DNA from 4 places in the Virgibacillus kimchii genome. Region 3 is predicted to be linked to each of the others. Evidence: riboswitches for the same ligand, from Rfam matches in the RefSeq annotation. Region 3 holds a riboswitch; each other region holds the start of a gene.
What was found. Region 3 has a riboswitch for cobalamin ahead of ACZ42C_RS16865 (acyl-CoA thioesterase). Riboswitches for the same ligand answer to the same signal wherever they lie in the genome.

Region 1: it holds a riboswitch for cobalamin, as region 3 does, so the genes downstream of both, ACZ42C_RS09225 (DUF4430 domain-containing protein) here and ACZ42C_RS16865 (acyl-CoA thioesterase) in region 3, are expected to answer to the same signal.
Region 2: it holds a riboswitch for cobalamin, as region 3 does, so the genes downstream of both, ACZ42C_RS15630 (ribonucleoside-diphosphate reductase subunit alpha) here and ACZ42C_RS16865 (acyl-CoA thioesterase) in region 3, are expected to answer to the same signal.
Region 4: it holds a riboswitch for cobalamin, as region 3 does, so the genes downstream of both, ACZ42C_RS13670 (1-propanol dehydrogenase PduQ) here and ACZ42C_RS16865 (acyl-CoA thioesterase) in region 3, are expected to answer to the same signal.

What each region holds. Positions count from the first base shown of each region.
Region 1 covers NZ_AP043951.1:1,844,730-1,852,984, forward strand. The annotation lists gene ACZ42C_RS09220 (DUF4430 domain-containing protein) at 1-403, opposite strand, end outside; gene ACZ42C_RS09225 (DUF4430 domain-containing protein) at 471-3,122, opposite strand; cobalamin riboswitch at 3,277-3,468, opposite strand; gene ACZ42C_RS09230 (DMT family transporter) at 3,670-4,587, shown strand; gene ACZ42C_RS09235 (hypothetical protein) at 4,643-4,804, opposite strand; gene ACZ42C_RS09240 (hypothetical protein) at 4,898-5,215, opposite strand; gene ACZ42C_RS09245 (YbaK/EbsC family protein) at 5,376-5,897, shown strand; gene ACZ42C_RS09250 (MBL fold metallo-hydrolase) at 6,009-6,812, shown strand; gene ACZ42C_RS09255 (M20 family metallopeptidase) at 7,059-8,255, shown strand, end outside.
Region 2 covers NZ_AP043951.1:3,257,212-3,265,466, reverse strand. The annotation lists gene folP (dihydropteroate synthase) at 1-342, opposite strand, end outside; gene ACZ42C_RS15640 (ribonucleotide-diphosphate reductase subunit beta) at 640-1,683, opposite strand; gene ACZ42C_RS15635 (flavodoxin) at 1,664-2,098, opposite strand; gene ACZ42C_RS15630 (ribonucleoside-diphosphate reductase subunit alpha) at 2,095-4,299, opposite strand; cobalamin riboswitch at 4,431-4,624, opposite strand; gene cysK (cysteine synthase A) at 5,251-6,177, opposite strand; gene ACZ42C_RS15620 (peptidylprolyl isomerase) at 6,267-7,169, opposite strand; gene hslO (Hsp33 family molecular chaperone HslO) at 7,212-8,084, opposite strand; gene ACZ42C_RS15610 (type III pantothenate kinase) at 8,131-8,255, opposite strand, start outside.
Region 3 covers NZ_AP043951.1:3,489,171-3,497,425, reverse strand. The annotation lists gene ACZ42C_RS16900 (heavy metal translocating P-type ATPase) at 1-1,492, opposite strand, end outside; gene ACZ42C_RS16895 (ArsR/SmtB family transcription factor) at 1,800-2,126, opposite strand; gene ACZ42C_RS16890 (ZIP family metal transporter) at 2,349-3,074, shown strand; partial or broken gene ACZ42C_RS16885 (Mur ligase family protein) at 3,228-3,776, shown strand; partial or broken gene ACZ42C_RS16880 (M24 family metallopeptidase) at 3,806-4,375, shown strand; gene ACZ42C_RS16875 (DUF3219 family protein) at 4,435-4,713, opposite strand; gene ACZ42C_RS16870 (YaiI/YqxD family protein) at 4,851-5,294, shown strand; gene ACZ42C_RS16865 (acyl-CoA thioesterase) at 5,385-5,855, opposite strand; cobalamin riboswitch at 5,986-6,168, opposite strand; gene ACZ42C_RS16860 (hypothetical protein) at 6,322-6,456, shown strand; gene ACZ42C_RS16855 (TIGR00341 family protein) at 6,487-7,470, shown strand; gene rnhA (ribonuclease H) at 7,612-8,255, opposite strand, start outside.
Region 4 covers NZ_AP043951.1:2,847,486-2,855,740, forward strand. The annotation lists gene ACZ42C_RS13660 (histidine kinase N-terminal domain-containing protein) at 1-676, opposite strand, end outside; gene ACZ42C_RS13665 (ANTAR domain-containing response regulator) at 663-1,235, opposite strand; gene ACZ42C_RS13670 (1-propanol dehydrogenase PduQ) at 1,645-2,778, opposite strand; cobalamin riboswitch at 3,249-3,431, opposite strand; gene ACZ42C_RS13675 (dipeptidase) at 3,640-4,680, shown strand; gene ACZ42C_RS13680 (SulP family inorganic anion transporter) at 4,789-6,498, opposite strand; gene ACZ42C_RS13685 (ArsR/SmtB family transcription factor) at 6,500-6,844, opposite strand; gene ACZ42C_RS13690 (histidine phosphatase family protein) at 7,093-7,674, shown strand; gene ACZ42C_RS13695 (CoA-transferase subunit beta) at 7,937-8,255, opposite strand, start outside.

The DNA of each region.
Region 1 (8,255 bases), 1.6 Mb from region 3:
ATGAATTACCTGAATCATTATTACTTGAAAAATTATCATTTGAAGCATTATTTGAAGTATTTGATTGGCTTGCTGTTTCATTCGAAGCAGTAGATTTTTCATCTTCATCGTTACGATCATTTTCTGCTTCATTTACATCACTTTCATTTTCTTCCGTAACATCTTCAGACGCACTTGTCTCTTCGGTTTCTTCCGTTTGTTCTTCCTGTTTCCCTTCGTAATCTTTTAAAATTTTATCTATAATGTCATGTGCCCTTGATCGGTGATTTTCTGCTTCATCAAATTCTGCGGATTCTTCTGTTTCCGTTATGGCTTCCTGGTCATGCTGTGGTTCCCCCATGCTGCATCCTGCTGAAAATATAAGAAAAACCCCTAAAGCAAGCAGACAAATTGTGCGTTTCATGATTGTAAACCTCCTCTATAACGCAAATATCGGGTAATCCGGAAAGAGCCGGATTACCCTGTTCATTTTATGAATGGACCTCCATTCTTCTTTTTACAATGAAGATAATGACTCCGGTTAAAAACAGAACTGCTCCGATTAACATCAAGTTAAATAGATTGGTAGCTGTATCCGGCAGTTTGCTTCCGGCTTTATCTGTTGCAGCCTCTGCTTCACTTTGTTCTTTTGAATTGTCATCAGAAGGACGGTCCGTTGTCTCCCCGTTTTCATCCGTTTCATCTTCAACAACAGTTGAAACTGGTTCAGTAACAGTCGGTTCAACATCTGTCGTTGTACCGAGTTCAAATACACCAAATATACTAAAATGTGTTGTTTTTGCAGTAGCCAAACCCGTCTCTGGGTCGTAAACACTATTTTCCAATACTTCCCATCCACTCGTTTCCTCATTAAAATAAAATACTTTTATACTGTCGGGATCCACATTTGCTGCCAGCTCCTGATCCACCTGGAAAGTTAATGTAATTTTATTTCCATTAAATTCGGTAATGGATTTGCCCCCTGAAGTAATAGTGAAATCATAAACAGGTCCCAAAGCATGACTGGCTTCATATTTTACCAATTTAATATTTACAGGATGATCTCCTGCTTCTTTAAGGATTTGTTGTAACACCAGGTTCGGGATGTGTAAATTAACATCTCCTTTGTCAATTGTTAAATCACTATTCGTATCAACTAATATATTTAATGCTTCATTACTTATTTCCACATCAAATACCAACTGTTCAGGAGCATTTTCGGACTGAATGATTACTTCATTTTCAGTTATTCCGGAAATATCATCAGCACCTATGCGGGTAAACATTTCGTTTTTCTCTTCGTTTATTGTGATAGTTGGGTTAATAATTTTTTCTGTTTTACCGCTTAATTTCTCTTCTTCCGGTTTTTCTTCTTCATCTGCTTTTTCCCCGTCATTTTCCGGCTTGTCTTCTTCCTCTGCAACGCTAAAATCAAATACTGTTCCATCATTATTCACGTATTTATCATATGCTGCAAGACCGAGTAACCCCTGATTGGAAGCTGGACCATTGGAAGAACCATCAAGGTTTTGGCTGAAACCTCCATCTTCTTTTTGGAATTTCAGCAAGTGCTCCACTAAATGAACGCCTTCTTCTGTCGTTAACTCAGCACCGGCAGGATCCATTCCAACAGATGCCATACCGATCAGCGCCATGGCTACTGACGGACTGGAGTCCCCCCCATGCCATTGGTCCGGGTATCCCCCTTCCTCAACAAAACGATTAGATAAGTAGTTTACCGCTTGGTCAATAGCATCTTTAACATCTTCATTTTCCTGATGCGGAGCCAGTGCAGCCAGAGCCATCCCTGTTAAATCCACACTGGTGGCGGTGCCAAACAATGCCCATCCGCCATTATTCAATTGTTCATCAAACAAGCGTTCAATCAAACGGTCTCTTGTCCATATTGCATCATCTGCCACCTCATAATTACCGCTATTCAGTGCCAGCAGTGAATAAATGGGTCCATTATTCCCTTGACTTTCCATTCTTTCATGATTGGTTAACTTTTCAATCAGGTTATACCCTTCAATATCCGTAGCATCTTTACCTGCTGCAGTGAGAATTAAAATGTTTCTGGCTGTATCCGTTACATTTCGAAAGTCCCCTTCATTGCTTACAACACTGTCAACCGAGTTTTTGGCTATTTCCTGAGAAACTTCTTTATCCAAAGCGTTCAATGCAATAAAACCATACCAACCCAGATTGTCGGTTGTTATCAGGTAATCAGCAGATTTTTCAATAGACGCAGAAGTTACTTCTTGCAGATTCTCACTTTCAGAGTCATCGATCAGGAAGTCTTTTGTTGGTTCTTCTTCTGTTTGACCATTGCTTCCCTGATCGTCTTCATTATCTCCATTACTTTCTTGTTCTTCTGTTGCATCTTCATCATTGTTTTGTTCTTCTTCGGGCTCTCCATCATCCAAGCGCTCTGCGATTAATTCCAGGTGGTACCCTTCCTGCATTTGTTGTCCAACAAGACCTGTTTCCATATAATCTTTATTTAAGTACATGCCCCAGTAGGCTGAATCATCCAATCTATCGTCAAGATCATTGATAAAAGTCAGCCACGCGGAATCAACTGTAACGTCGAGGTCTATCCCCGTTTTATTTGTGGCTTGAACCAATGCATCATAAGCAGTAGCAAATTCAACTATATCCACATTCGTTTCCGGCAGAACTTCTTCATCATCCAAGCCAACAGCAGATACTTTTACGTCTATCGTGGCATGTGGCCGTATATCTTCATCGACCACCTTAAATAATAGATTATCTCCATGAGTCAGCCCATATCCATCTGCGCCCACGTCAGCTGATGAACCATTGACAAAAAATCCCCAGTAATATCCGGCTTCGGGTTTTAAGTCATTTATGCCTGCTATCAACTGACCATGATCCGTTTCCTCATAATCAACATCTGCTGCTTCTTCCAGTACATCTAACGCTGTATCCCCTTCATCAAATGAAACAGCTTCCGTTTCAACTACATATTCCCCTTCTTCATCAATTGCCGTAATGGTAACTCCATTTGTCAAGGTCTCCGCCAAAACTGTTGGAATAGTATATATACTGGATTGTGCAATTAATAAAATGGTTGCTATTAAAACAATAAATGAACTTTTGATTCCTTTACATCTAATCACTGCGTTTCCTCCATATCAATAGAATTTCCACAACAAAAAAACATCCTCTCAACAACGAGAAGATGTTTACTTAACTATGTGTTCACGGCATATATGTACGAATTAAAAACATTATGATATCATGCGCTGACACACCTCCCTATCCTCGTAGGTTGAATGGCGTAAAAAACAGGCAGGTCTCCTGGCTCATGTTCCTCGTTTTCTATCACCTTCCCATCGATGGACAGTGGTATATGAATAGAAAACTCCCATTTACAGTGGCGGGACCGCGCCGGATTTGCACCGGACTTCCCTATTGATGATTTACAGCAGTCTGTGTAAATCAACCTGTTTTTCCGTATTCAATTACCTATATTATAATCGACAGAATTTTTTCCGTCAACTTTCATTTCTATTTATTCATTTCACAGCCTCCAATAATAGAAAGTCATGTTTATTCACCCGCTACAAAAAATATGATAGACTTACTTACATTACTATACTATAGTTAACGGCAAACAAGCCTTTTCATAGATTCAGCAGTATATACAGGTGGTGCTTTTTTAAGTTGAACAAAAACACACGCAATATTTATCTTATCGTTATATTCGTTATGCTTATGTGGGGAATGAATGTATCTGCTCTAAAAGTGATCGTGGAAAACTTCATGCCCATTACGATTACTTCCCTTCGAATTCTCACGGCCGGTTTGGTTGTATTTATCATTCTGGCTTTTTCGGGAAAAGTGCGGCTTCCCAAAAATAAAGAATGGTTCTATGTAACTGGAGGAGCAGTCTTCAGTGTTGTATTGCACCACTACTTTTTAGCATCCGGCCTGACGATGACAAGCGCCGCCAACACAGGATTGATTTTAGGAATGGGCCCGGTGTTGACCGTAATATTTGCTACGGTTATTTTAAAAAGAAAACCTACGAAGCTTCAACTCACCGGTTTTATTTTCGGATTTATTGGGGTAAGTTTTACCGTTTTGGCCGGCAGTGGCGGGGTTGATGCCATTAATATGGGTGACTTTTATATTTTATTATCGATTCTTTCCCAGGCACTAAGTTTTATAGTCATCAAGCAGGCAGCGCAAACCATGGATCCGAGACTGCTTACCGGGTACATGTTAATAATTGGATCCGTCGCCCTGTTTCTCATCAGTTTGTGGAGAGAACCAAATGGGATCAATTCTTTAAGTAATGTTGATTCTACCGTATGGTTTGTATTTCTATTTTCTGCTGTCATCGCAACCGGTGTCGGTCATATGGCATATAATTATGCCATCAGTCAATTAGGACCGGCGGAAACATCTATTTTCCTGAATTTAAATACATTCTTTTCCATCATTGGAGCTGCCATTTTCTTAAATGAGGTTATCTTATTTTCACATTTTATCGGGCTTATCTTTATTGTTTCCGGTGTCCTTTTCGGCTCCGGCGGTCTGGAGGCTTGGTTGATCGAACGGAGAAAAAAGAGAATATGAACATGGGAAAGCATATGCTACCTGTTGGTTTCCAAAATAAAAGGCAGCTGAACAGCTACCCTTTGTATATGCTTTCCCCCATGTCTTTCATATTATTTTCATATGCAATAAGGATTATCTCTTCTCCTTTTTCTTTGCTGAGTGTTTTTTCCAATGAACGAACTTGCTGCAGTGTTTCATCCGACAGGTTGGCCGGATCATAATGGTTCCTTTCCATTTTCATCACCTTTCCATTTCCATTATGAAGTTATAAATAACTACCGTTTGTCCTTATCCCATGGGGCCACGGGAATAACTGAAAACCCTCCAGTTAATTATGATTTCCGCTGTGAATCGTTTCGACCACTTCTGTTTCAATTTTTGTATGGTCATGTTCATCACAATAATATACAACCGTTTTAATGACGTGGGAAATATGACAGGTACGCGTATGCCGGATTAAATTTTTCCAGTACGAATATTCATGGGTACCTACTTCAATTGTTTCGTGGCTTGTGCTGTATTCTTCCCAATTATGGGTAGAACCGTTCGTTTCCGATGCTATATGATCCACTGCTGCACTCGTCGGGATGGCAAGAGACAAAGGGAATATGAACATCATAAAAGTAATCGTCATTATTATTTTCATTACGATCCGCCCTTTTGCTGCTTTTCTACTTATATTGTGCCAGAAATCGTTCTGCTTATTCGTCTGTGCTGCGCAAAAGTGATGTATGCTCTTTTGCTTTATCGTGCTAAAGCATGTTATGATGCATATTAAAATACATAGGAAAGGGTTGGGGATAAACATGTCTATTAAAAGTGTGAAGGAACATTTTAAGCAATGGAACCGGGAATCGGATGTGATGGAGTTTGACAGCTCCAGTGCCACGGTACAGCAAGCAGCTGACACGATCGGCGTTGCCCCGGCACAAATTGCAAAGACGCTTTCTTTCAGAGGAAAGGAAGATGAAGCGATTCTCATAGTCGCTGCAGGTGATGCTAAAATTGACAATAAAAAGTTCCGGCGTACATTTGGTTTTAAAGCCCGGATGCTCCGTCCCGAAGAAGTGCTTGAGCAAACGGGACATGAAGTCGGCGGTGTTTGTCCATTTGGATTGGCAAATGACCTTGATGTCTACCTGGATATTTCCATGAAGAGATTTGATCTGGTTTTTCCGGCTTGCGGCAGTACAAACTCGGCAATTAAATTAACATGTGATGAACTATTTGAGTATTCATTTGCCACAGAGTGGGTGGACATTTGTAAAGGCTGGCAGGAAGAAAATACGAAAGTGACAGCAGGCACAAGTGCAAAGAATGCTACTTAATGGAGCATTCTTTTTTTACCTGCAAATATATATTGCATTTGCGGGCAGGACTCGTATAAAATAGAAAATAAAAGTGAATGACTATTCATTCATGTTCTACGGGGGAATACTATGCTTTTCAAGAAACATATAGATTATAACACAGTAAATAACGTTCACATGGCCAACGGCACCATCAGATTTCAATCTGTCCGTATGAATGTATACAGTTTTATTTCCGATGGCATCGCCGTGGACGCAGGACCTAACACATTAAAAAAAGCACTAATCCCATTTTGGGAAAAGCATGAAATTGATGCACTCTATTGCACGCATATACATGAAGACCATACAGGTAATGCAAATTGGTTTAGCGAAAAAGTGGGTGTGCCAGTTTATATACATGAAAAATCCATCACTGAAGCTGGAAAGAATGGCAAATATCCAATCTACCGCAGGATGTTTTGGGGAAAACGAAAAGCCTTCCACCCATCTCCCATGCCAAAAAAATTCACTTCACGAAACGGAGATTGGATCAGTATTTACACACCCGGGCATTCCTATGACCATATGGCTCTGTTAAACAGCACAACCGGACAACTGTTTTCCGGTGATCTGTATGTACAGCGGAAAACAAAAGTTGTCATGGAAGATGAGTCCATTCCGCAAATCATACAATCCCTGAAGCATGTGTTGACCTATGATTTCGATGAAGTATTTTGCCAGCACGCAGGTTACCTAAAAGACGGGAGAAAAAAGCTGCAGGAAAAATTGGATTATTTGCAGCAGCTGAACGGCGAAGTGCTTGAATTGCATCAGCAAGGCTTGTCTGTTGACGAAATTCATCGTCACTTCTTCCCAAAAAAATATCCAATCACCACTCTTTCATTTGGTCAATGGAATTCAAGGCATATCATTACCTCCATATTAAAATAATACGTCCAATAGAATGCAGCACAGTATTTTCACTTCCATGCTGAATATGATAAACTATGTTCACTCCGTATTCCCCTTCCAGTAACATGGAAGGAAATGTATATTAATGTAATAACCTGAAATCCTCAAGATGATATTCTAAAACTATATACGAAAAATAAAATGTAACTTTATTTCTTCGCCTTAAAATGTAGTTTGCAGCAACGGGAGTACCGTCCCGTTGTTTTAATGAAAGGAGTGGTTAGAATGCATCATTCGGAGAGAATGAATGTGCTGATTGAAGAAAAACGGGCTAAGTTTATTTCTGTCAGCCAGCGGATTTGGGAGCTTGCTGAAAAGAGTTATGAAGAAACGGCATCTGCTGACCTGCTTTGTAAGAATCTGGAAGAGGAAGGCTTTACAGTGGAACGTGGTGTGGCGGATATTCCTACAGCTTTTATTGGTTCCTTTGGCAACGGGAAACCGGTAGTTGCCATTATGGGTGAATACGATGCACTTGCCGGGCTCAGCCAGGAAGCAGGTGTGGCGGAACAAAAACCGATCGAAAAAAACGGAAATGGCCATGGCTGCGGACACAATCTGCTCGGTACTGGAGCTTTCGCTGCTGCGGTAGCCGTCAAGGAATATATGCAGGAAAATAATCTTCCCGGTACTGTCCGGTATTATGGTTGTCCTGCAGAAGAAAATGGGGATGCTAAAGCATTTATGGTCCGTGATGGCGCATTTGATGATGTTGATTTTTCCCTTACATGGCATCCGGCACCGGCAAATGCGGTAAGTGCCATGAATGCCCTGGCAACATATCAGGTTTATTTCCGTTTTAAAGGACGTTCCGCACATGCAGCAGCAGCTCCCCATCTTGGCAGAAGTGCACTAGATGCTGTGGAACTGATGAATGTCGGTGTCAATTACTTGCGCGAACATATTATTCCCCAGGCAAAAGTCCATTACGCTGTCACAAACACGGGTGGTTATTCGCCAAACGTGGTACAGTCGGATGCGGAAGTGCTTTATTTAATCCGTGCTCCCAAAGTGGATCAGGTGGAACAAATCTACCAGCGCATAATTAAAATTGCAGAAGGGGCAGCCCTTATGACGGAAACAGAGATGGAAGTGGAATTTGACAGCGGCACATCGGATTTAATTAAAAATCGAACCATCGACCGTGTCATGCTGGATAATTTTCATAAACTGGGCACACCCGTTTTTACCGAGGAAGAAATCCAATTTGCCAAGAAAATTCAGGATACGTTAACTGAAGATGAATTAAACACGCTGTGGGATGACCGTATGAAGGGCCAAATTCTTTCCGACATTATTTTACCATTAACCGATGAAGAAGCCTTTGCTTCTACCGATGTTGCAGATGTAAGCAATGTAACACCTACCAGCCAGGCACATGCAGTCACCATGGCAAATGGTACTTCCCTTCATACTTGGCAG
Region 2 (8,255 bases), 230 kb from region 3:
AATTTCCGCACCTGCTTTCAGTGCCTGTTTTGCGGTTTCCGCTTTATATGTATCAATCGAAATGGGAATTTTCACTTCTTTTTTAACTGCTTCAATCATGGGGACTACCCGCCTGATTTCCTCCTCCCCGGAAACAGGGTCATGATCCGGCCTTGTGGACTCTCCTCCTATATCAATAATATCTGCACCTTGTTTTTCCAGTTTTTTCGCCTGTGCAACAGCTTTTTCGAGGGAATCATAACTCCCCCCGTCAGAGAAAGAATCCGGTGTAACATTTAAGATTCCCATAATATATGTACGGTCCGTTAAGTCATAAATTTTCTTCTTTGTTTTTAATTTCATTATTGGTAACCTTCCTCAACAACAATGCTGTCTTTAGCTTAACACAGCCTGTTCCAAAAGGGCAATTGCCAAAATATTTGCTGCAGAAAACATCACAAAATAAAGATCACCGGTGCGTCCTTGGGGGATGGCGCACCGGCTTTATGTTAAATTTCAGCCAAGTCACTCGTCTTTTATCGATGAACAGGGTTGAAAAATTATTAAAAATAGACTCCATACGACGCCACTGAGTACTTGACTGAAAAATAACCACGTACATCATACAACGGTGATTTGTCCTGCAATCAACCGCCCTTCCTACAAATCATCAAAGCCATTCAGATCACTTGTTTTCGTATATTGCCTTGATTTTTGCTCAAAAAAATCGGTTTTTGTTTCATCAAAGTTATCGGCATACGCCCGGATCCACTTCATCGGGTTTTCCGTATATGGAGGGTAAATTTCACTTAACCCCATCATCCTTAGCATTTTATTGGCGCGGTATTTGATATAGCCGGCCATTTCATCCAGATCGATTCCTGAGATCCCCTCGAGCACATATCCGGACCATTCGATTTCAAGTTCCACCGATTCCCTGAACTGGCTGTAAACCCAATCGGTAAAGCTTGCCGTGTTCAGTTCCGGGTTCTCATGTAATGCTGCCCGAAACAACTCCGATATAAAACGTCCGTGCTCCAGCTCATCCCGGTTGATATAGCTGATCATCGTGGAAGTTCCGACCATTTTATTCTGTCTGGCAAGATGGTAAAAAAACGCAAATCCAGAATAGAAAAACATGCCTTCCAGAAGTGAAGTATACACACAGGTTTTCAGGATGTTTTCCATCGTCGGTTCCTCAACAAAAACATTGTAATGGTCCATGATCGCTTTATTTCTTTTCAAAAGTACCGGATCCGTGCGTCCAAGCTGAAAGGATTCGTTTTGTTCATCTAGAGACACTACTGAAGACAGGACATAGGAATAGCTTTCATTATGAACAGCCTCCTGTTGGGCAATCACCGCCATAATCGACTGGACAGATGGATCGGACGAATAAAGCGAAAGCAGGAGCGCGGTCCTCGTTTGCGGTGCATCCAATGTGGATAAAAGACCGATGATTTTTAAATACGTATCCCGCTCTTCTTCCGATAATGCCGCAAACTGGCGCAAGTCATCGGACATATTGATTTCATCCGCCTGCCAGTAGTTGCCGATGAGCCGCTTATACATTTTATACCAGTGCGGGTAGGCGATATCATTCCAATTCAATATACCGCTTGATTTTCCGCCAAAAAGTGCAGTGGATTTATTCGGATTCATCGGTTCCAGTGTTTTTGCTTTTTCAAGTATGACTTTTGACATCGTGAAGCACTCCTTCCAGCCAGTTTTCCACTACGGGCTCCTGGGATCCCCGTGGTGACTGTTCAATTTTCAGGCCGTTCCATTTGCTTTCGTAAAAGGCAGCCAGCTTATCTACAGCACGGCAATAAAGATCATCCCCGCCAAACTGGGTATCACCGGTACCGAATACTGCCACATTTTCCGGTTTATAGCCTATTTCCAGGACAAATTCTTTTACTTCTTCTGGAGTGGCGCCCAATTCCCATGTAAATGTCCCGAGGAAAATAAGGTCATAGCGGGAAGCATCCACCGGAGGGTCAATCCCTATCCGGTGCATCTCAACGGCCATCCCATCCGTTTTCAGTCCTTTTTCAATCATTTCCGCTGTTTCCTTTGTATTTCCGCTGTACGATAAATAAGCAATTAAACTTCTCAACTTTCACACCACACACATTCTTCGACATCATTGGCTGTGGAACGGACATAATATGTTGTTTTCAGCCCTTCCCGCCATGCCTGCAGATGCAGGTTCAAAAGCACCGATGCTTTAATCGTGTTCGGCACGTATATATTAAATGAAATGCTTTGATCCACATGTTTCTGCCTGGCTGCATTCTGCCTTACGGACCAGCGCTGATCCAGAATATAGGCGGACCTGCGGTAAACACCATACGTGTGATGGTCCAGATCCGGTGCGGTTACGGCAATTTTAAAATCCTTTTTTTCTTCAAAGTAAAACGGTTTGAAGACCGGATCAATACTTGCAGTAGAACCTGCAATCATGGATGTGGATGAATTCGGTGCCACAGCCATCAGATATCCATTGCGGATACCGTGCTTTCCCACATTGCCTTTTAGTTCATTCCACTTGTCATCATGATAGCCCTTATTATTAAAATAACTTCCTGTCTGCCATTTACTGCCCGGAAATGCCGGATAAGATCCTTTCTCCCTGCTGAGCTCCATGCTTGCTTTAATGGTAAGATATGCAATTTTTTCATACAGTTCATCTGCATAGTCAACAGCTTCTTCCGACTCCCAGCTAATATTCTTCTTTGCCAGCAAATGATGCCACCCAAAGGTTCCAAGCCCGATCGCACGATATTTCCGGTTTGTCAGCTGCGTCTGCTTCAGCGGCAATGTATTAATATCAATTACATTATCCAGCATCCGGACCTGTATCCGGATCAGTCTTTCCAGCACATTTTCAGGTACCGCACGCCCAAGATTAATGGAACTGAGATTGCACACAACATAATCTCCCGGCTTGTATTTTTTCACAATCGTCCCGTCTGATTCCGTAAATTCCTCAAGAAATTCAGTCGGTGACTGGTTTTGAGTAATTTCCGTACATAAATTGGAACAATAAATCATCCCGTTATGCGGATTGTTATTTTGCCGGTTTACCTCATCCCGGTAAAACATAAAAGGTGTACCTGATTCAAGCTGCGACTTCATGATCCGCTTCATAATATCAATGGCCGGCACCACCCGTTTGGTCAGCTCATCAGAAGCCACGCACTTCAAATACCGGTCACGCCAGGACCCCGCCCCTTTATCTTCATCAAAAAAATCTTCCAGCGAATAGCCCATGACCTCGCGCACTTCATGAGGGTCAAATAAATACCAGTCCCCGCGCTTTTCCACTTGCTCCATAAAATAATCCGGCAGACAGACGCCTGTGAAAATATCGTGGGCCCGTCTTCGTTCATCTCCGTTATTAAGTTTTAAATCTAAAAATGCTTCAATGTCTCTGTGCCATATATCCAAGTAAACGGCGATCGCTCCTTTTCTCGTACCGAGCTGATCTACGCTGACTGCCGTATTGTTCAGCTGCTTAATCCACGGAACAACACCGCTGGACATGTTTTTATATCCTTTTATGGAGCTGCCGCGTCCGCGTATCTTTCCCATATATACACCAATTCCGCCGCCGTTTTTGGAAAGCTTGGCAATGTCCGTGTTACTGTCATATATGGACTGCAGGCTGTCGTCCACTGTATCGATAAAACAGCTGGACAGCTGTCCATGCGTTTTGCCGGCGTTTGTCAGCGTTGGTGTTGCCACAGTCATATATAAATTGCTCAATGCCCAGTAAGCTTCCGCCACAAACTCACGCCGCCGTGTGACGTCCTCATCCTGCATCAGGTGCATCGCAATAATCAGCCAGCGTTCCTGCGGGAGTTCATAGATATTTTTATCATGATCGGTCGCAAGATACCTCGTGGCAAGTGTATACAGGCCAAGATAGTTAAATAGCAGATCCCGCTCCGGTTCAATAATTGAGGCAAAATAATCCATTTCCTGCCGGGTGTATTTATTCAGCAGCTGATCGGTATAAATACCTTTATGAGTAAGTGTTTCAATTAATGGGTAAAGATCGCCATACCGCCTGCTGGAATTATAGTCCCTGTTTGCCGCAGCCTGTGTGTATAATGTGTGTAAATATAGGCGGCTTGCAACAAATGTCCATTCGGGACTCGCTTCATCAATATTTTCCAGTGCCCGTTTAATTAATTGATCGCTGTTATATGGTTTCCCTTGAAACTCTTCCAATAATTTATCCGTATCTACATTTAACCCCGCTGCAGCTTCATCAATTAATCGTTTCAGTTCGTCTTCCGCTGTTACAATCATGTTTCTTCCTCCCTCATCATAATGTCCTTCGTGAAAACAAAAAACCGCTCACCCCGGGGGTAAACGGCTGTAAAACGACAGAAAACCAGAAACACGTTCCATCGTTTCACTATCGCTTACCCCGAGGATACGAAACTCATCAAGCTATGGCAGGTCTCCTGACTCGTGCTTCACTCCTACTGGGGCCCTTCCCATACCGAGACCGTAAAGCCTGCAGGTATAGTGGTTTACCCGTTCGTCCACACTTACAGTTGCGGGGACAGTTCCGGATTTTCACCGGATTCCCTATTAAGACTAAGATGTCACCTTAGCTTGCGAACACTATATATAGTGTTTTATTCAATTTTCATTAATATATATTGTATTTACTAGACTATCATAGTAGATTTCTTTATGCAATTCATTTGATGGTAAAGTTTGGAGTTTGCAAAAGATTATCGCTTTTGGGGCAGACATTAAAGCTTTTGATACATCATTGGAGCGGTTTTCGGCCTTTCGATGGATCATGGAGGGAGGCTATCATACACGATTGCTATGCGTTTACCTCTTACATGTATCTGAGTAGCACTTTATCATATAAGACAGGAGCTGTTTTCAACACTCCATGTATCTGAGTAGCTTCCTATCATACAAGATCAGCGCTAGTTTCAACGTGCCATGCATCTGAGTAGCACTCTATCATACACGACCGGAGTTGTTTTCGACCTTCCATGTACTTGAAAAGCTTCAACTGAGAGCTTTAGACCGTTCTTTCCTTTTTCATCCATCAGCTATACGGCTGTTCCCTCCCGTTTTATATTTCTTCCAAAAATACAAGGAGCCCCGCTCTCCAGCTGCAACGCTTAAATCCGATTGGAGATATTAAACGTTTTAAAAATAATAAAAAGGTATACGAACGCAAAGAAGCATTCGTATACCATATTATATGCTGAATTATTTTAATGCTTAAATTTATTCTTCCTCAAACTGATAGAGCGGTGTAGATAAATATCTTTCTCCATTATCAGGAATGACCGCAAGCACTTTTTTTCCTTTTCCGAGCTCCTGGGCAACTCTTTGCGCTGCTGCCACCGCTGCTCCTGCGGAAATTCCGCCAAGGATACCGTTTGTTGTGGCTACTTTACGGGAAGCCTCAAATGCTTCTTCGTTTTTAATTTGAATAACGTCATCATACAGATCTGTATCCAGTACATCCGGTACAAACCCGGCTCCGATGCCCTGAATTTTATGCGGTCCCGGTGACCCTCCGGACAATACAGGGGAGTCTGTCGGTTCTACAGCATACAATTTCACATTATCGAAGTGCTCTTTAAGTACCTTACCTGCACCTGTAATGGTTCCCCCTGTGCCAATTCCGGAAATAAACGCGTCGATGCCTTCACTCATTTGTTTGACGATCTCCTGTCCCGTCGTACGGGAATGCACTTCAGGATTTGCTTCGTTACTGAATTGCTGTGGCATAAAATAACCATGCTCTGCCTTCAGCTCTTCTGCCTTTTTAATAGCACCTTTCATTGCCTCTGCACCCGGGGTTAAGACAAGTTCAGCACCATACGCACGCAATAAATTACGGCGCTCTTTACTCATCGTATCCGGCATAACCAGTACAGTTTTATACCCTTTTGCCGCAGCAACCATGGCAAGGCCAATCCCGGTATTTCCACTTGTTGGCTCAATAATGGTATCTCCCGGCTTTAATGCTCCTTCTTTTTCCGCCGCTTCCACCATGGCAAGGGCAATACGGTCTTTTACAGAACTTGCAGGGTTCATAAATTCCAGCTTCAAATAAATTTCCGCACTATCTTCATCCGTCATTCTGTTCAGCTTCACAATGGGTGTTTCCCCAATGAGGCCGGTAATATTATCAGCAACTCTCATTTAACTTCCTCCAATTCCTATCAGCTTTGTATGATTTAATATTACTGTATGCTTTTCACAGGAAAATGTCAATAAATTAACTCTCATTCTTATTCGTAAATCCATTCTATCTCCATATCATCCCATAAGGAATCTGCGGAAAGGGATTGTTCCAGTTCATGCAATCCAAGTTCATTTTCCACATAAGGCTTCATTTCTTCATACGAAAATTCAATGGATGGAAGGGAACGATGAAGATAAATGATGGCTATTCCCTGGCCGGCAGCGAAAGGGTCACTGTATGTGTTTTTTTCCATTTCATCAGCAACTTCTTCATAGCCATCCGGCATGAATTGACTTGATGTATAGATAAAGCCAAGATAGCCCCCTTCTGTATTTGTTTCCTCATCAATAGAGTATTCCTGTGCCAATAAATCAAAGGAGGCCCCCTGTTCCAGTTCATCGATTACTTTCCCGGCCGTGTCAAAATCCTCTACAATAATATGGGAAAGCTGTAAAGAAGCAGTAAAATCGTACTGATTTTGATACGTATTGTAATGCTGCTCTACCTCTTCTTCAGGTATATCAACATCTTCTGTCAGCAAAAATTCGAGTTGATACCGGTATTCAATATCATCCCGCCAGCTCTCTTTCTCCGCTTCAAGCTCCTTTTCCGGCATAATACCCTGCATGGCGGTAATCATGGATATTTCCCGCTCCACTATTTTATCATCCACTTCGATACCTTGTTCTGCAGCCAGCTGTCTGACGATTTCTCTATCAATCATTGATTTTAATTCTCGTTCCCCATGCTGTTCTCTAAGCTTTGCCATCCAATCCTGATAGGAAATCTCTTCTCCATTGACGGAAGCTATTGCCTCCTCTGCACTTTTCACCTGGTCCTCACCATCAAAAACCATTGCCTCATCTTCGCTGCTGTCCCAAAGAAACAATGTGGAAATATTTGTTATTACCAATACAATGATGATGCCAAGCAACAGTTTTTTGGACATCGTTTCATGCTCCCCCTGTAGTTTGTAGCCTTTTTAAGCTTTCTACTGTTGTTTCAGCAATGTCAGCTCTTCCTCGGTAAAGTGATATTTCTGATTACAAAAATGACAGGTTGCTTCAGCTCCATGATCTTCATCAATCATTTGCTGGATCTCTTCATTTCCCAGACCAACTATAGCCCTTTCCACCCGTTCCTTGGAACATTTACAACGGAATTCCACCGGCAGGGTTTCCAGCAACTTTACCTCTTCTTCCCCTAATAAAACTTCCAGGATCTGCTGCGGTGTCTTCCCCTCCTGTACGAGTGAGGAAATGGCAGGAAAAGACTGGATCTGTTCCTCCAATTGTTCAATCATGTCTTCCCCGGCTCCCGGCATTACCTGTATAATAAACCCTCCTGCTGCGAGGATGGAATGATCCGGGTTCACTAAAACACCTGCCGCTACTGCAGAAGGGATCTGCTCAGAGTTTGCAAAATAATACGTAAAGTCTTCACTGATTTCCCCGGAAATAATCGGAACTTCCCCAGTGAAAAAGTCCTTTAAACCAACATCCTTCGTCACGCTTAGCTTCCCCTCTGTTCCAACTGCACGGGCTACATCCAATTTGCCCTTATTATTTAAATCAAAATCCACATGCGGATTTTTCACATAACCGCGAATTTCTCCTTCTGCGTTCCCATCCGCGATAATGGCACCTACCGGCCCATTTCCTTCGACTTTTACAGTGATCGTATCCTCGCCCTTCAGCATGGCACCCATCATCGTTGTAATAGTCATCGTTCTTCCCAATGCGGCAGAAGCTGTTGCCCATGTATCATGTCTTTTTTGCGCTTCCTTCACGAGTTCGGTGGAAGAAATAGCATAGGCCCTTACCTTTCCGTCATAAGCAGTAGCTTTTACCAGATAATCCTTCAATGAGATCGCTCCTTTATGTTGTGTAAATCTATTATGTGGAATGTAATTACTTTTCACGCTGATTTTGGTGGTAGATGAGATGTAACCCTTTCAATGTTAAATCAGGATCCACATGCTGAATCATGGTCGATTCATCGGCAATTAATGGTGCTAACCCTCCCGTGGCGATCA
Region 3 (8,255 bases):
CAGCTTTCCCTGTCATCTCAGAATCACCAGTGATTAAAGTGGTGTGTATACCAAGCTTCTTAAAATAATCAATGGTTTCTCTCGCTTGTTCTCGCGGCACATCCATAAGGGCTATAAGCCCAATAACTTTTTCATCTTCTGCTACGTATACAACAGTATTTCCCTCTGAAGCCCATTCATTATTTAAACGGATATACTCATCGGAAACACCATCAAAAGAAGTGGGCTTACCTATCCGATAATTTTTCCCATTATAATCACCTGTCAGACCTTTCCCAATCTGATTGGTAACTTCAATTTCTATTTTATTTTTAGCTTCAAATTTTTCTAAAATAGCATTCGCCAGTGGGTGATTGGATTCTTTTTCAAGAGCCACTATAATATCAATAATATTCTCTTCATTCACTGAATCAGCAAAATAATAATTTGTTACTTCAGGTTTTCCATTAGTAAGGGTTCCCGTTTTATCGAAGGCAATTGTATCTATATCCGCTAATTGCGATAGGTAAGTACTTCCTTTTGAAAGCACTCCTTTTTTAGCTAGATTAGAAGTTGCTGACAATGTTACTGATACGGTAGCTGCTGCTAGAGCACACGGTGAAGCAGCAACTAAAAGGACTAAACTTCTATAAATACTCTGTGACCATGTCCAGTCAAATAGAAAAGGTGTCAGTACCATTACTAATGGTATTGCGATTAAAACTAAAGTAACATATTTAGGTTCAAATTTTTGTATAATACTAGCGGCTTTGGTTTGATTATCTTGGTTTGAATTAACCAGTTGTAAGATTTTCGAGAAGACAGTATCTTTACTCTCTTTTGTGACTTCCATTGTAAAAGTACCTGTTCCATTAATCGTACTTCCAAAAACTCCGTCCCCTTTTGACTTCTCTTTGGGGATGCTTTCACCGTTAATAGAAGATTCATCAATGGAAGTAGTGCCGGATAAAATAACTCCATCAATGGGCACTTGGTCACCGTTTAATACCTGAAGGCGGTCCCCAACCTTTAATTCACTAACATCAACAATTTCTGTATTTCCATCGGGGAGAATCCTTCTCGCTGTTGTTGGGTTCATTTCGAGTAAGTTGGTAATTTCTCTTTTACTTCTTCCTTCAGCGTAATCTTCAAGAAAATGGGCACCAGAAAAAATAAGAATCAATAATGTTCCTTCCCAGAAATTCCCCATTAAAGAAGCTCCAATTGCTGCCAGCCCCATCAGAATATGGGAGTTCGGGGTGAATCGCTTTTTCATCTTAGTATTTTCAACAGTTTCTCCAATACCTTCAAGAATGATTACATGGTAGCCAGCTGTGATTGTAGCGATTGAAAATAAAATATTTTGTAATAACACATATTCGTCGTTTAAAAATAATGCAATAAGTGCCAATGCTAAACCAATAAAATACAAAACAATTGGCATTTTTCCATGATCGTGATCGTGACCGTGGCTATGATTTCCGTGTGACTGGTGCTCTTGAATATTTTCCATATTATCACCATCCTAAAAAATATAATATAGGTCCAATACATCCGCTTTTTGTTTTACACGAGCTAAGAAGTTAAATGATCGCGTTCAAATTTTTGTATCCAATAAAATATCCGATTTTAACTTTTAAACCTTGTTCACGAGCCACTCTGAACTCAACCCGCTTTCTTTCCAGGTATCATACAACCCTTTCCAGTCTAATTCCAAAACCCTCTACCTTTCATTATTGTTAATATATATATATGCTCATATAACAATATTAAAAACATAGCTTATTAATACTGACCCTTAATATTGTGGCAAAGGGATACTAATGATGATAGGCGTGTTCTATCGTTTGTCTTAGCATATTCATTACGTGCTCATCATCATGAGAGTAATATAAGGTTGTCCCATCTCTACGATATTTCACCAAACGTAAATTTTTTAAAAAACGTAATTGATGCGAAACAGTCGATTGTCTAAGGTGTAAGTTCTCTGCAATTCCATTCACAGAGTACTCTTTATGAAACAATAAATTAAGAATCCTTATTCTTGTTGGATCACCTAATGCTTTAAAGGTTTGTGATACTACAAATAATGTTTCTTCATCCAGGTCTTTATTATCTATTTCTGCCTGTTCCTTGTTATCGTCCATAAAAATTCCCTCCTTTTAAAATTTATATGTATAAAAGAAAGATCGAGTAATAAGCTGATTAAGCTGACTTTATATTTATTCAAACTGTATATGCGTATATTAGTATATGCTCACATTATACATTTACTGAAAAAGATTGTCAAGCAGCATAATAATAAAATAGAATATTATTTTGTTCGTAACAATATAAACTAAAAGACAACCTTATTAAGGAGCGATTGTATGGCTGCAACTTGGATAATTAGTGTGTTCGCCTCCGCACTTGGCATTAGTGTCGGTGGAGGAATTGCTTGGATTTTGAAAGGGTTACAACGAGGATACGGCTTTATTTATTCATTATGTGCTGGACTTATAGTAGGGTTATTATTTTTAGAAATGATTCCGGAAAGTATTGAGTTAGGCGGTTGGGTAAATCTCGCCATTGGCATCACAATTGGTTTAGTACTATTTCAATTCATTCATCTATTAATGGACAAAATAACAATTATCACAGCTAGTCATCAAAAAGATATTTTTGTTCGTTCCGGGGTGCTTTTAACTTTTAGCATTGCACTTCACAATTTTCCTGTTGGAATTACGCTTGGATCGACGCTGGGTACAGAGATAGGAGAGCTAATGCTAACTACACTAGTATTACATAAAATACCAGAAGGAATAATTGTTTTTACCCCATTGTTTCTTGCTGGATTCGGCATACTTACTTATGTGTTTATCACCGTCGTTATTACATTACCAATTGCTTTAGGGGCATTACTGGGGCAATTATTTAATATAGAATTTCCTTCCTTGCTTGCTTTTATGATAAACCTCTCTATTGCTATCATTTTTATGGTTGCAGTAAAAGAGATTTTCGAAGAAGCAGTTAGAAATTCAACGTTATTATACTCTTTAGTAATTGGATTATTTGGATTTGGAATTATATATTTGTATATGATCATTTCACTATAGCAATGAAACTCTTTTCATTAGCACTTTTTTGGTGATTTTTAAATATTACTGTACTGTTAAGGAATTATTACATCTTAAAAACTTCACACTTTCTCCATAAAATACTATTAAACTTAGTGAATAAATTCCTTTGTTAAAGGAGTAAAAACATCTATGAAAGCAGAACATGTAATTGCCAAACTTGAAATTAAGAATGATATAAAACCTGATACACTAAACATATCTATTGAAGGGGTAGCTGATAGTTCAGTCAATGTACGAAAAAATTATATTTTTGTAGCTATCCATGGCTTTCATTCTAATGGAAGTGACTATATTTCTGAAGCTATTGAAAAAGGTGCTTGTTTAATCGTAGGGGAAAGGAATATACGTGATTTGCCTGTTCCCTATATTCAAGTTGATAACAGCAGGAAAGCTATAGGAACCATTTCCAGTAATTTTTACAGGAATCCCTCTCAAAAAAAGCTTATGATTGGTATTACTGGTACAAACGGAAAGACAACAACAAGTTATATTCTGAAACATATTATAGAAAGCAGCGGAAAAGCCTGTTCTCTAATCGGAACGATACAAAACATTGTTAATGGCCAGTTTAGGAAAAGTGTTAATACAACTCCAAGTTCATTGGATTTACATAGAATAATTGCAGAGAGCAACGATGAAGTTATCATCGTAGAAGTTTCTTCACATGGTTTATCGCAGTATAGAATACAAGGTATAGCATTTGATTTTTGCCTTTTTACAAATCAAAATTCGGAGCATCGGGCCCGTCTTTTTCTCCCATTGTCCTATCTGGTGAAAAAGCAGCATTGCCACATGGAAAACCAGCAGACCGAAAGTTGCAAAAAGGCGATTTTTTATTAATTGATTTTGGGGTAATTACCAAAGAAGGATATTGTTCAGATATTACAAGAACCTTCATTGTCGGGGAAGCATCCGAGAAGCAAAAAGAAATCTATGACATCGTACTGCAGTCTAATCGAGCAGGAGTGAATTCTGTAAAAGCCGGAGTACCACTGAAGACATTTGATATCGCTGCAAGGAATGTTATTAACGAAAGTGGTTACGGAGAATATTTTAACAATCGTATAGGACACGGTCTTGGCATCGAAGTGCACGAAGAGCCGTCCATTCATGAGAATAATGATAAGGTAGCAGAAAATGGATTATTCTTTACAATTGAACCCGGGATTTATATACCTGGCTATGGTGGAGTTCGTATTGAAGATGAGGTTTATATTAACGAAGAGGGAGTTGCTGAAGTATTGACTTCCTTCCCTAGAGAATTACAGATTTTATAGATAAGACAAATTTTACTCCCTTTCAATTAAGAAGAAATCAGCTAGTTTGCTGATTTCTTCTATTTTTTTTCAACAAGTTCCAGCTTAAACTCCCCTTCCGCTCCTTCTTTATAAAGATTTGTAACAGAAGTAGAATAGTTGGAAATGGTTGCCCTGAATGCCAGATTTTCATCCGGAACCTTTACCGTGAAGTCATTTTCATAGAGCAATGTAGTCACATCATGATAATCTTCATGGGTTACTGTAAATTCAAAGCCAATCTTTATTCGTTCACCAGCTTCTTTTGTAAACTTTTTTGCCTCGATTGGAAAATTATTAATCAAAACCTTCTTATACATAGCATCACCATCTGTCATTTATATTATCAGTTTGTCCGCCACAGATAAAATACGCAGGCTTGGACCTTGAGGAAACATATTGAAATAGTTATGATGGAACTATCATATCAATCTTAAAAAGAAATGAGTTAATCCGAATGAAAATTTACGTTGATGCAGATGCCAGTCCGGTTAAAAATATAGTGATTGAAGAAGCTCAAAGGACAGGGATACCTGTTGTTCTGGTCACAAGCTTTTCGCATTATTCTCCCGAAGAACCGCCTGCGGGAGTAGAAACCATTTATGTGGACACAGGTGCTGAAGCTGCAGATTACCGAATTATGAAAATGGCAGAAAAAGGCGATATGATCATAACACAGGATTATGGACTTGCTTCACTCGGATTGGCAAAAGGATGTACTGTCCTCCACCATAAAGGATTTGTTTACACAAATGACAATATAGACCAGCTTTTGCAAACCCGTTATCTCAGTGCCATGGCCCGAAAAAGCGGCAAACGGACAAAAGGACCAAAACCCTTTACCGAGGATGACAGGAATAAATTCAGGGAGCTGCTAATAAAGGTTATTGGTAAACAGTAGCTATAAACAGATCAATTTTACTGATTGTAAAGTTGCAAAAAAGTATCAACAAAAACTATGCTGATACTTTTTAAAGTTATATCTACTTCTTTATTTAACAGTTGCCCGCTTTATTCTGTTTTTCTTCCTGGCGGGTGCGGTTGCATGCAGCCTGCTTTCCTCTTCCGTTTCAGGATATACTTTCGGAACGGCTATCGGTCTTCCTTCTTCATTGACAGCAACCATAGTCAGAAAAGACTCCGTCGTCAACTTCTCTTCATTTTTAATGAGATCGTGCGCCGTCACTTTCACATAGACCTCCATTGAACTTGTGCCTGTATAAGTCACAAACGCTTCCAGTGTTAATGAGTCCCCCACTTTCGCTGAAGAAAGAAAATCTACAGAATCTATGGATGCTGTCACCACTGCACTGTTGGCGTGCTTCATCGCTGTTAATGCAGCAATTTCATCAATATATGCCAATACCTTTCCGCCAAATATCGTATCCAGATGATTCGTATCCGGCGGGAGAACCAATCTGGTTTGAACCGTTTTTGATTTATTAATCGGTACATTTTCCACTATGATCACCTCCTGCAAAATAAAAAAACACCCTCTATTTCAGAAGATGTCAACACACACATTTAAATTGAATCCACTCCATTTACATGGATTCAATTAATCGCAACACCCTCCTATCTCCCGTAGGATTCAAATGTCCTTCCTTATGGCAGGTATCCTGGCTCAGAATCATCAAGAACTTTTCCCTTCCCATTTCAATACAGAAACAGTGGATGCAAAAGAACTCTCCCCATCACAGTGGCGGGACCGCGTTGGATTTTCACCAACTTCCCTTTTCAACTATTAAACAGTCACCATAGGCAAGATATTAACTTACGTTTAGTATAGCATTTCTATCAGGAACTGTCCTTTCTAACATTTTAAAAGAGATAATGACTCTGATCTGCTTTCGTTTTTTAAAAATGCAATTCACCTACTCATTGTGAACCTTTCCACCTAAATCCGGTATTTTGCTGGAGCATCCCTTATGTTGAATAAACCACTTAGTCTCGCAGCACAGTTCTTTACGAAACTACTGAGCCAGACGGAGGGGAATCTTTTGTTTGAGAAAAATACTGCAGGTGAAATGAAAAAGAAAAATAAAGGCAATAATAAGGCGTAATACTTTCTTTTGTATATGGGAGACGAAATTATGCCATTACAGTTGCTTGAAATTTATGCCCCTAAAAACTTTTTAAATATAGAAGAAATTGAAGATCATTTTTCTGTTATTTCTTATTGGAGTTTCGAGGAGAGTAAAGAGGAACATTTAACACGAATTTTATTAGAGACGAATGATGTGGAGTCAGTGCTTGATTACTTGGAAAGATTACCCGGTGGCGAAGAGGTTTATCAGGTTATGTTGCTGCCGGTACAAACATATCTTCCCAGAAAAAAAGAGAAAGAAGAAGAAGAAGAAAAAAAAGACCTGCAGCGAGCAAGTCGGCATGAATTATATACGACAGTTCAGGGATCAAGCCGTATAAGTGTTAGTTATATTTGGTTTATTATTTTCTCCGCAATCGTTGCTGCGGCGGGCATTATAAAAAGCAGTCCAGCAATCGTCATCGGCGCAATGGTGATTGCGCCACTCATTGGCCCTGTAACAGCTGTTTCATTTGCTTCCGTTCTCGGTGACTTTAAATTAATACGTCAGTCCATCATTACATCGTTAGTTGGAATAGGAATTCCAGTAGTAATTGCCGTTATATTTAGCTTTTTCTCCAATCCGCCAATTTACAGTGATGAGTTTCTTTCGCGGACAGAAATTCAAATTATTGATGTCATTGCAGCACTTGCATCCGGTGCTGCAGGTGCACTTTCTTTTGTCAAAAGAAAATCAGGCACGCTTGTAGGTGTTATGGTTTCAGTAGCCTTACTCCCGCCTGCTGTTGTATTCGGTATGATTCTCGGAACAGGGAATTGGACTGAAGCGCTTATCCCGTTTATTCTATTAATGGTTAACGTTTTCTCGATACTTTTATCAGCTGTCATTGTTTTCTGGCTAAGTGGTATTAAACCAAACAATTGGCAGGATTTGCAGAAGGCAAATATATCCAGGAAACTCTCTCTCCTATTTATTTTAACGATTACAATAATACTAATAACAGTAATTCTTTTTATCAATTTTGTCTGATAGGGTAAATATTACTTCTCTCCTCTCGTGAACCTCTTTAGCCAAGGAAACCCTATCAGTATCTTTGATTTAGCTGGAGTAGTTGGCAAAAGGCTATCTTCGTATAGATTTTGACTCATGAAGTATAACGGCTTAAAATAGCTATTTGCGCCCATAATCTGCTTTAATCTCACCCCATTTTTTTGTGTTCCATTTCAGCACTTTATTTTTGTATGTGTGATTTTCCAGCCAATAAATAGCACGGTCGATCAATTGCCATATTTCCTCTGTGGACGGATCTCTTTTCAGTGTGGTTGATACAGTCTTTTTCTTTACCCAATTGATCGCATTTACAGAGTCGGAATAAACAGTCTTTGTGCTTCCGATCTTATTTAGATAAGCCAATGCATGCACAATGGCAAGAAATTCCCCAAGATTATTTGTCCCCTTACGAATCGGCCCGTGTGAAAAAATCACTTCGCCCGTTCGTGTATCCACTCCCTGATATTCCACCGGACCTGGATTCCCCCTCGTTCCAACATCTACAGAAATACTATCGTAATCAATTTCATCTTCAAACATCGGGCTTGTGTTTGATTTTTTGTTGCTTACTGCTTTTTCTGCTTTCTTTCCATTCCCTTTTCCCCAAAATTGCTGCCAGCCTTCCCGGTAAGCTTTTTCCGCCTGTTCCCTGCTTGTAAATGATTTGAATTTTGCCTGATTGTAGCCATCCGTCTGCTCTTTACAATCTTCCCAATTTGTATATATGCCTGGTTTCCTGCCGGCCCAGACTACATAATATTTTT
Region 4 (8,255 bases), 640 kb from region 3:
AATAATACTTTTCATCCAGAAAGATTTCTGATTCAAATTGTTTATGTTCATTTAATACCAGCTCACTATACGGAACCTGATCTCCAAACAGTTGGTTGTAATGGACGTCTTCTTTCGACAAATTATCCGAAAAGCTATCCGCCCTGTCATTTTGAAATATAAGTTTGCCTGATACATCGAAAAAATAAATTGCATCGTCTATATAATTGTTTAATTTTGCTGTCATCGTCATATAGTCATTTTTCTCTTCTGCCGATTCCTGCTCTTCATGAAAAGCCTTTTCCAGAATATATGTGCCAAGCACCTTATCACCATAGTTTATGGCATGGATGTTTTGCCTGATAAATACATCTTCCTGGGTGAAAGCCTTATACCCTTTCAAAGTGCCGCCGGAACGGGATACTTTCCAGACACCCGGTTCATTCATTTTTAATGCGGGCTGGCCGACAGGTGATTTTTTATATAACGACTTTTTTGTAACGGGAAGCACATGGTATATTACGATGGAAGCAGTACTGTTTTTCAGTGGTACATCAATAAAGACGTCGCAGTCAAATACTTCAGCCAATTCATCCACGGCATCCGTTTTTTTTAGAATAAAATCTATCTCCTGGTCGGTCAAACTGCTGTACTTCCTGCATAACTCCATCATCTTCGCTTTTTTAATCGTAGACAATCGTAATCGTCCTCGCAATCTCGCTGATTGATGTACGCCCGTCCATGCTCATTTTACGCAATAGGGAGTAAGCTTCCTGCTCATCCAGATTTCTTTCTTTCATTAACAGCCCTTTGGCAATATCAATGATTTTTCTATCTTCCAGCTTTTGGGATACTTTTTCAACTTCTTTCTCCAGGCTTTGAATCTTTTCTGCCCTGGAAATACACATTTCCACTGTAGGTATAAAAGATTTTTCATCAAGGGGTTTTACTAAATAACCCAATGCCCCTACTTCTTTAGCCTTTTTAATAAATTCTTCATCATAAAAGGCCGTAAGCAAAAGAATCCCGCCGGCAATTTGATCATGCATAATCTTTTTACTTGCCTTCAGGCCGTCCAGCACTGGCATCTTAATATCCATGATGACCAGATCCGGAGTTTGTTCCTTACATACATCAATTGCTTCAAACCCATCCGAAGCATGTCCTACTACTGTGTAGCCTGCTTCCTCCAACAGTTCCTGCAAATCCATCTTTGTAATAGGTTCATCATCGACTATCACAATTCTATTTCCCATCATTACGCTCCTTAGAAATTATATTAATTCCTCTGAAGTAACATAATTATGTTTTTCTTTGTAAAACCTGTGTTCTTTAATATACCCCTTGCATCGACATTTAAATCACTACATGAAAGGCCCCCGGCATCCATCTCCCTTCGCGCGTTATGTTTGTATTTTTTAGTGTAAAAAAGACAAAAAGAGGCCATGAAAAAGAATAGTTCTTTTCCAAAGCCCCTTTGCTTTTTGGTGTAATTTTTAAATGAATATCATTACGAGAAGCACGCCATTGTGCTTATACATATATTATATTACCGAAAACGGTTTCTTGCAAGTGAAATAGTATACAAAGATAAATATATTTTTTGCAGCTCAAACTTTGATTCGTGGCTGCACGTATAATGATGCGTGACGGGAGAAGCGGTCGTCATTTCAACTGTTTTAAAATGGAAATAATGTCTTCTTTTCCCGGCGCTAAAGGATTTGTGTCGGTGCAGCTATCTTCCAGGGCTGCCTCTGCAACTTTTTCTTTAATACTATCTGTATATTCTATATCGTAGCTCCTGAAATCTGCAGGCATTTCCAATGCGGACCGCAATTTTTCAATTTCCTTGATCAGACTCCTTGTTCCGCTGGCACTGTTTGCAGCCGGAAGTCCCAGCAGTCTGGAAAGAGCCGCATATTTATCAGCTGCAGGCTGCAGGTCATTATTGCTGTAGCCCTTTACCCCTGAATTATAAGCAATGACTTTTGGCAGTAAAATAGCATTCAACCGTCCATGGGGAATGTGGAATGTGGCCCCGCACGCATGGGCAATACTGTGATTGATCCCCAGACCTGCAATATTAAAGGCAATGCCCGCCATCGTGGAAGCATGATGCATTTTTTCCCTTGCAGTAATGTTGTTTTCCCCATCGTAATAAGCATCTTTTAAATAATCAAAAATCAGACGGATGGCTTTTTCTGCCATGGCGTCAGAAAAATCATTGGCGTTCAGTGCAACATAAGCCTCAATTGCATGTGTCAACGCATCCATTCCTGTATCGGCTGTAATAGACGGAGGGACACTTTTGACCAAATCTGTATCCAGAATGGCTTTTTCAGGGATTAGCGAATCAGCAACTAATGGATATTTAATCCCTTTACTGTTATCGGTAATAATGGAAAACGAGGTGACTTCAGAGCCTGTCCCACTCGTTGTTGGGATAGCGATAAGCGGGAGGGCCCGAAATTCATAAATTTTTGTGGCAAATTCCTTCATTGCCTTGGCAGCATCAATTGCAGATCCACCACCAACCGCAATGATAATATCGGGGTTAAATGCTTCTATTATCTTTACACCCGCCACCACATTTTCTACTGGTGGATCGGGAACGATATCACTGAACAACTCCCATTCATTTTGTCCCCTCACAAGCCGGCCTTCCACCTGCTCAATCATTTTGGACTCCATTAAAAACGGATCCGCCACGATAAAAATGCGCTTTTTTTCATATTCTTTTAAATGATCAAGGGCGTTTTCTCCAGAATATATCATCGTACTGAGTGATACTTTTTCCATTATCATCTTCCTCCTTTTCACTGGATTGTATTGGTTCGTTTAAAAAACAAAAAAAGGAGCTTTACAGAAGAATCCCCTTCTGTAAAGCTCCTTTGCTTTCTTTCATGTTACACGCCATTGTGTCTAGAGCCATTATACTATTTTGGGAGATAGAGTGTCAATTATTATTAAAAACGCTCTCTTCCAGTTTCTCTGTTCTTGACAAAGATCACAAAAAAAAAGCACAGACAGGATAGAAATCATGTCTACCTGTCTGCCGGATCATATGAACTGGTTACTCCATTGTAACTGGTTCATAAATAATGAAGCCACGACGTTGTAGCTTATTTTTAACAGTTTGAGTTACACCTTTGTAACTGCAAGGTTTATTTTCACATTAAAAAAACTCTCCCCTTCCGCAGGTTGAGAGTTTACAGATATATCCAATTAAATATATGGATTAATCATGCAGCCCCTTTTCCCGGAAGGTTAATGTGCATTTTATTCTGGCAAGTCTCCTGACTCATGGCTATCATTACTCCGCCTTCCCGGGGAATACCCAGTGGCATATAGAGTAAAATTTCCATTTACAGTGGCCGGACCGTTCAGGATTTTCACCTGATTCCTTTTTAATCATTTACGTATGTAAATGAACCAAAATAAATATATGAAGTTTTATTTGTCTCTTATTATACAGCATAATTTGTAAAATGCCAATTTTAACTACGTGCTAAATACACCCGTACAACCCATCAGGATAAATAGAGCAATAGTGCAGGTTACTTATCTTAATAAACGAATCATCAGAAAAGCTCTTGTTCGCAGTTCTTTCGTAGTTATGTTAAGATTTATTTGCAAAATATTTCGGATAATAGAGAGTGGGTGGGGGAAATTCAAGCACATATTAAGGAAATTCATGAGGATGCCTTTATCATTGATGCACATTTCGACTTGCTTTTGGATGTCGTGGAACAGCGTGCTGCCGGAAGAACAAAGGTGATTGAAACAGACCATTTACCGAAATTCAGGAAAAGTGGGTTTAATTTAATTGTTTCCTCTATCTTTATCGAGGATGCTTTCATTCCTGAAATGGTGCTTCATAAGGCATTGAATCAGGTCAGTGCTTTATACGCTGAGATTGATGAGTCACCGGAACATATTATGCTTTGCAAAACATATGAAGATATTGTGGAAGCCAGGCGGAGCGGTAAAGTAGGCATTATGCTTTCCTTCGAAGGGGTGGAGCCGCTTTATAATGATTTGTCTTTATTACGCATTTTCTATGAACTCGGTGTCCGGTTTGTCGGCATGACTTGGAGCAGGCGCAATCAGGCTGCTGATGGATGCCATTTTACGATGGAGGAAGAAGACCGCGGCGGAGGCCTGACACAATTTGGGGAAGCGGTGGTGAAAGAAGCGGAGCGTCTGGGGATGATTATCGATATAACCCATATCAATGATCGGGGTTTTGAGGACGTATTCCGGTTTGCCAAAGGCCCTGTCATCGCTTCCCATTCCAATGCACGGGAAGTAGCTCAAACACCGAGAAATCTGACGGATCAACAACTGAAGGATATAGCCAGTCGTGGCGGCGTGGCAGGAATTAATGTGGTAAGCAGAATTGCTGCGGCCGATCCTCATAAGGGGGCTGTCGACCTGTTGGCAGATCATATCGTACATATGAAAAAAACGGTGGGAATTGACCATATCGGCCTGGGACTTGATTGCTGCGATATGCTTTATAAATACTTGACGGAAGCCATGCTCGATCAAATGGAAGATCGGTCATTTGATATTATCAGCCATGACAGTTTGGAAAAACTAACGGAAAAATTACTGGAAAGAGGCATTAATAAAGAAGAGATTATTAAAATTTATGGTGGAAATTTCCTGCGTGTCCATAAAGAAGTCTTATCCAGATAGAAGACATATTTTCAGCAAGTTGGAGCATTGTTTTTAACTTACCTGGTCATGATCATTGCAATGGGAAAAATCACCCCGGTCATCCTACCAAGATGTCCGGGGTGATTTTTATGGTTCAACAAACCGCTCCGCCCCCTTTATCAAAGACCTTCTGCCAGATGAGTCCACTCCTGTTGCTCTCTTGGCAAAATTCACCGCATCTTCCACATCATCATAGAAATACTCCCCGCCAATCTCATCATACAGCCCTGACCTTTTCAATGTTTCCTTCAGGGATGGCACAACACCGGTTACAAGCAGAATCCCGTCATTCTTTTTAAAGTAGCCGATCATATTGTTAAAGTGAGTAGCACCAGTTGCATCCATAAATGGTACGCTGCCCATATGCAAAATGAGCACTTTCGGTTTGTAGTTAATCGTCTTTAACACACGTTGTTCAAATGCCTGTGCCGCTCCAAAAAATAGTGGTCCTTCAATTGTGTAAATGCTGATATCCGGATATTCCTTCAGCTGATCGAGGGCATGCAGTTTTGCTCTTTCTTCCGTTTGTGTCTCATCCGGGAAAACTTTTGAGATGACCAGCATGCTGCTCATTCGTTTGGCGAACAGGACAATTGCCAAAATGATTCCCACCACGACCGCGGTTGTAATGCTTGTAAAAACCGTCAAAAGGAATGTAGTCAGCAGAACAAGCGAATCACCCGACTTCATTTTCAGTACATGGGCAAACTGTTTCCGTTCACTCATATTCCAGGCTACGACCATTAAAACCGGTGCCATGCTTGCCAGCGGAATATAGGAAGCGTATGGGACCAGCAGTAATAACGTCACCAAAACAAAAATGCCGTGAATGATTCCCGACATTGGTGAGTAGGCACCGCTTTTAATATTGGTTGCCGTCCGTGCAATTGCCCCTGTGGCAGGAATTCCGCCAAATAAAGGCGTGACAATATTGGCAATCCCCTGGCCGACCAGCTCGCGATTACTGTTATGTTTACTGTTGGTCATCCCATCGGCAACAACAGCTGATAACAGAGACTCAATCCCGCCAAGCATGGCTATCGTGAAAGCAGGCACCAACAGGCGCAATACACGTTCTATGGTGATTTCCGGCATTTGAAATGCGGGAAGGCTGCTGGGTATCTCGCCAAAAACGGTCCCGATTGTCGGGATGCTTCCCGTGAAAAACAGGCTGGCCACTGCAGTCGAGACTACCAGTCCCACAAGCGGGCCCGGCACTTTGGGAAACAACTTTGGGGTCAGTAAAACAGCAACCAGGCAGATCACAGCCGTCACGATGCTGTACAGACTGACCGAATCGATATGCAGGAAAATCTCCTGCATATTGGCGAGGAAGCTTTCATGTTTTTCCATACCTGTCAGCCCGAGAAAATTTCCAATTTGTCCGGTGAAAATAATGACGGCTATTCCCGATGTAAAACCGATCGTCACCGGGCGGGGTATATATTTGATTAATGAACCCAACTTAAAGATCCCCATAAGCACAAGCATAATACCAGCCATAAACCCTGCCAGCAATAGATCGGCATAGCCGTATGTAAGCACAATGCCTAATAGTATAGGGATAAATGCGCCGGTCGGTCCGCCGATTTGAAACCTCGAACCGCCAAATACGGAAATTAAAATACCCGCAATAATGGTCGTGTAAATACCATATTCCGGGCTCACACCGGAAGCAACCGCAAAAGCCATGCCGAGGGGGATTGCAATAATCCCGACAATCACTCCCGACAGTAAGTCTTTTTGAAAGTACTCCCAGGAATAACCTTCAAACCTTCCAGTCCATATTCCCTTCAATTCATTCCTGCTCCTTTTTTTCCTTGTTATCCAGTTCTTCCAGCATCGAATACGTATCAATGAGATGGTTGTTAAAAATCTCCCGCGCCACATCAAGCAATTCGGTAATTGCCGGATCACGAAGGGTATACATGACTTTTTTTCCATCTTTCTGGCCAACGACAATATTTTTGTTGCGAAGTACACTCAACTGCTGGGATACGGCTGACCCTTCACTTTCGAGTATCTGCTGTATTTCATTGACACTTTTTTCCCCGTCCGCCAATAATTCAAGAATTCGAATGCGGAGAGGGTGTGCCATTGCTTTAAAAAAGTCTGCTTTAAACTGCTGCAAATCGTTCCACAACGAAATCATTCCTTTTATCTAAGACTCGTTATAACATATTCTAATATTTGAATATGTATATATTAATTATACTACAGTTTTGCTTAATTGCAACGGGGGTGCTCACCGATACCGAGGCCTTACCGGCCACCTCCAGCTTCCCAAACGGATGCCGGGTTCGTTTTCTGATTGGATCATTTCGCTATACGACAGAAGTAAAAATAGATACAATATGAGTCAAACAAAACGAGCCTAACGGGGGGACAGCCATGACAACCATTTGTTTAATCCGGCACGGGGAAACGGATTGGAATGTGGAACGGAGACTGCAGGGGATGACGGATATCCCGTTGAATCCAAGGGGTGTACAGCAGGCAGAGGCATGCAGTGCTTACCTGGCATCATCGAGTTATGACGTGCTTATTTCCAGTCCATTAAAGCGGGCGAAGAAAACAGCGGAGATTATTAATCAACAGCTGCATCTGCCGCTGCAATTGATGGATCAGTTTAAAGAGCGCTACTTTGGTGATGCGGAAGGAATGGGCTATGAAGCGCGCAGGATCGCTTATCCGGATAAAAACTACCCGAAACAGGAAAATAAGGAAGATTTCCAAGCACGGATCATGAAGGGGTTGCAGGAAGTTACCCGATTATATCCTCACCAACGGGTGTTACTGGTAGCTCATGGCGCCGTGATCAATACTATTCTTACCACCTTTTCAGGTAATGAGCACATCCTGGAAAATAACAGGCTGATGAATGGATGCATCAGCAACATTTACTTCGAAAACGAAACATGGAATGTTGAAGATGTTAATCGGACAGCTCATTTACCGAATTTTTTTCAATAGGAAAAAGCCGGCTCTTCCCGCATTCGGTAGAGCCGGTATAAATGATATACCCGGCTATAGAAGGCAGCTTCCATTATCCTCGCTGTAAATTTCCCTTCCTGCAGCTTTCTTGTTCTGGTTCCTCTTTCTAAACTGCTTTATTCCTCATCAAATTCCTGTGTCCCAGCATCGCTGTCAAGGCACTTAAGAGAATTATCCACTTCCTTTTTCCACCACAGCGCAGCAACTCTCTGCCTGGAACAGCACCTGTTTCTCCGCTCCACTAAAACTCGCTGTATCTTATGTTGCCGGGGTCAATTGTTTCCAGCAGGTTGGCCTCTTCCTCTGTAATCGGGGAAAAAGACTGAAAATCTTGATGCTTTTCTACAGTAAATCCAGTGTTTTCAACAATTTCTTCTATGGAACTGTACGGAAAAACGGAATAAAGACGCAATCTGCCATCCTTATGATCCCGCTTAAACACACCTAAAGGGGTAATTACGGAGTCCGTATTCCCTGCAGCCGTAGTCACTTCCAATTTTTCTACAAGACTATTTTTATCATGCTTTGTTTTCCATAAAATGCCCCGTTTCACCGTCGGC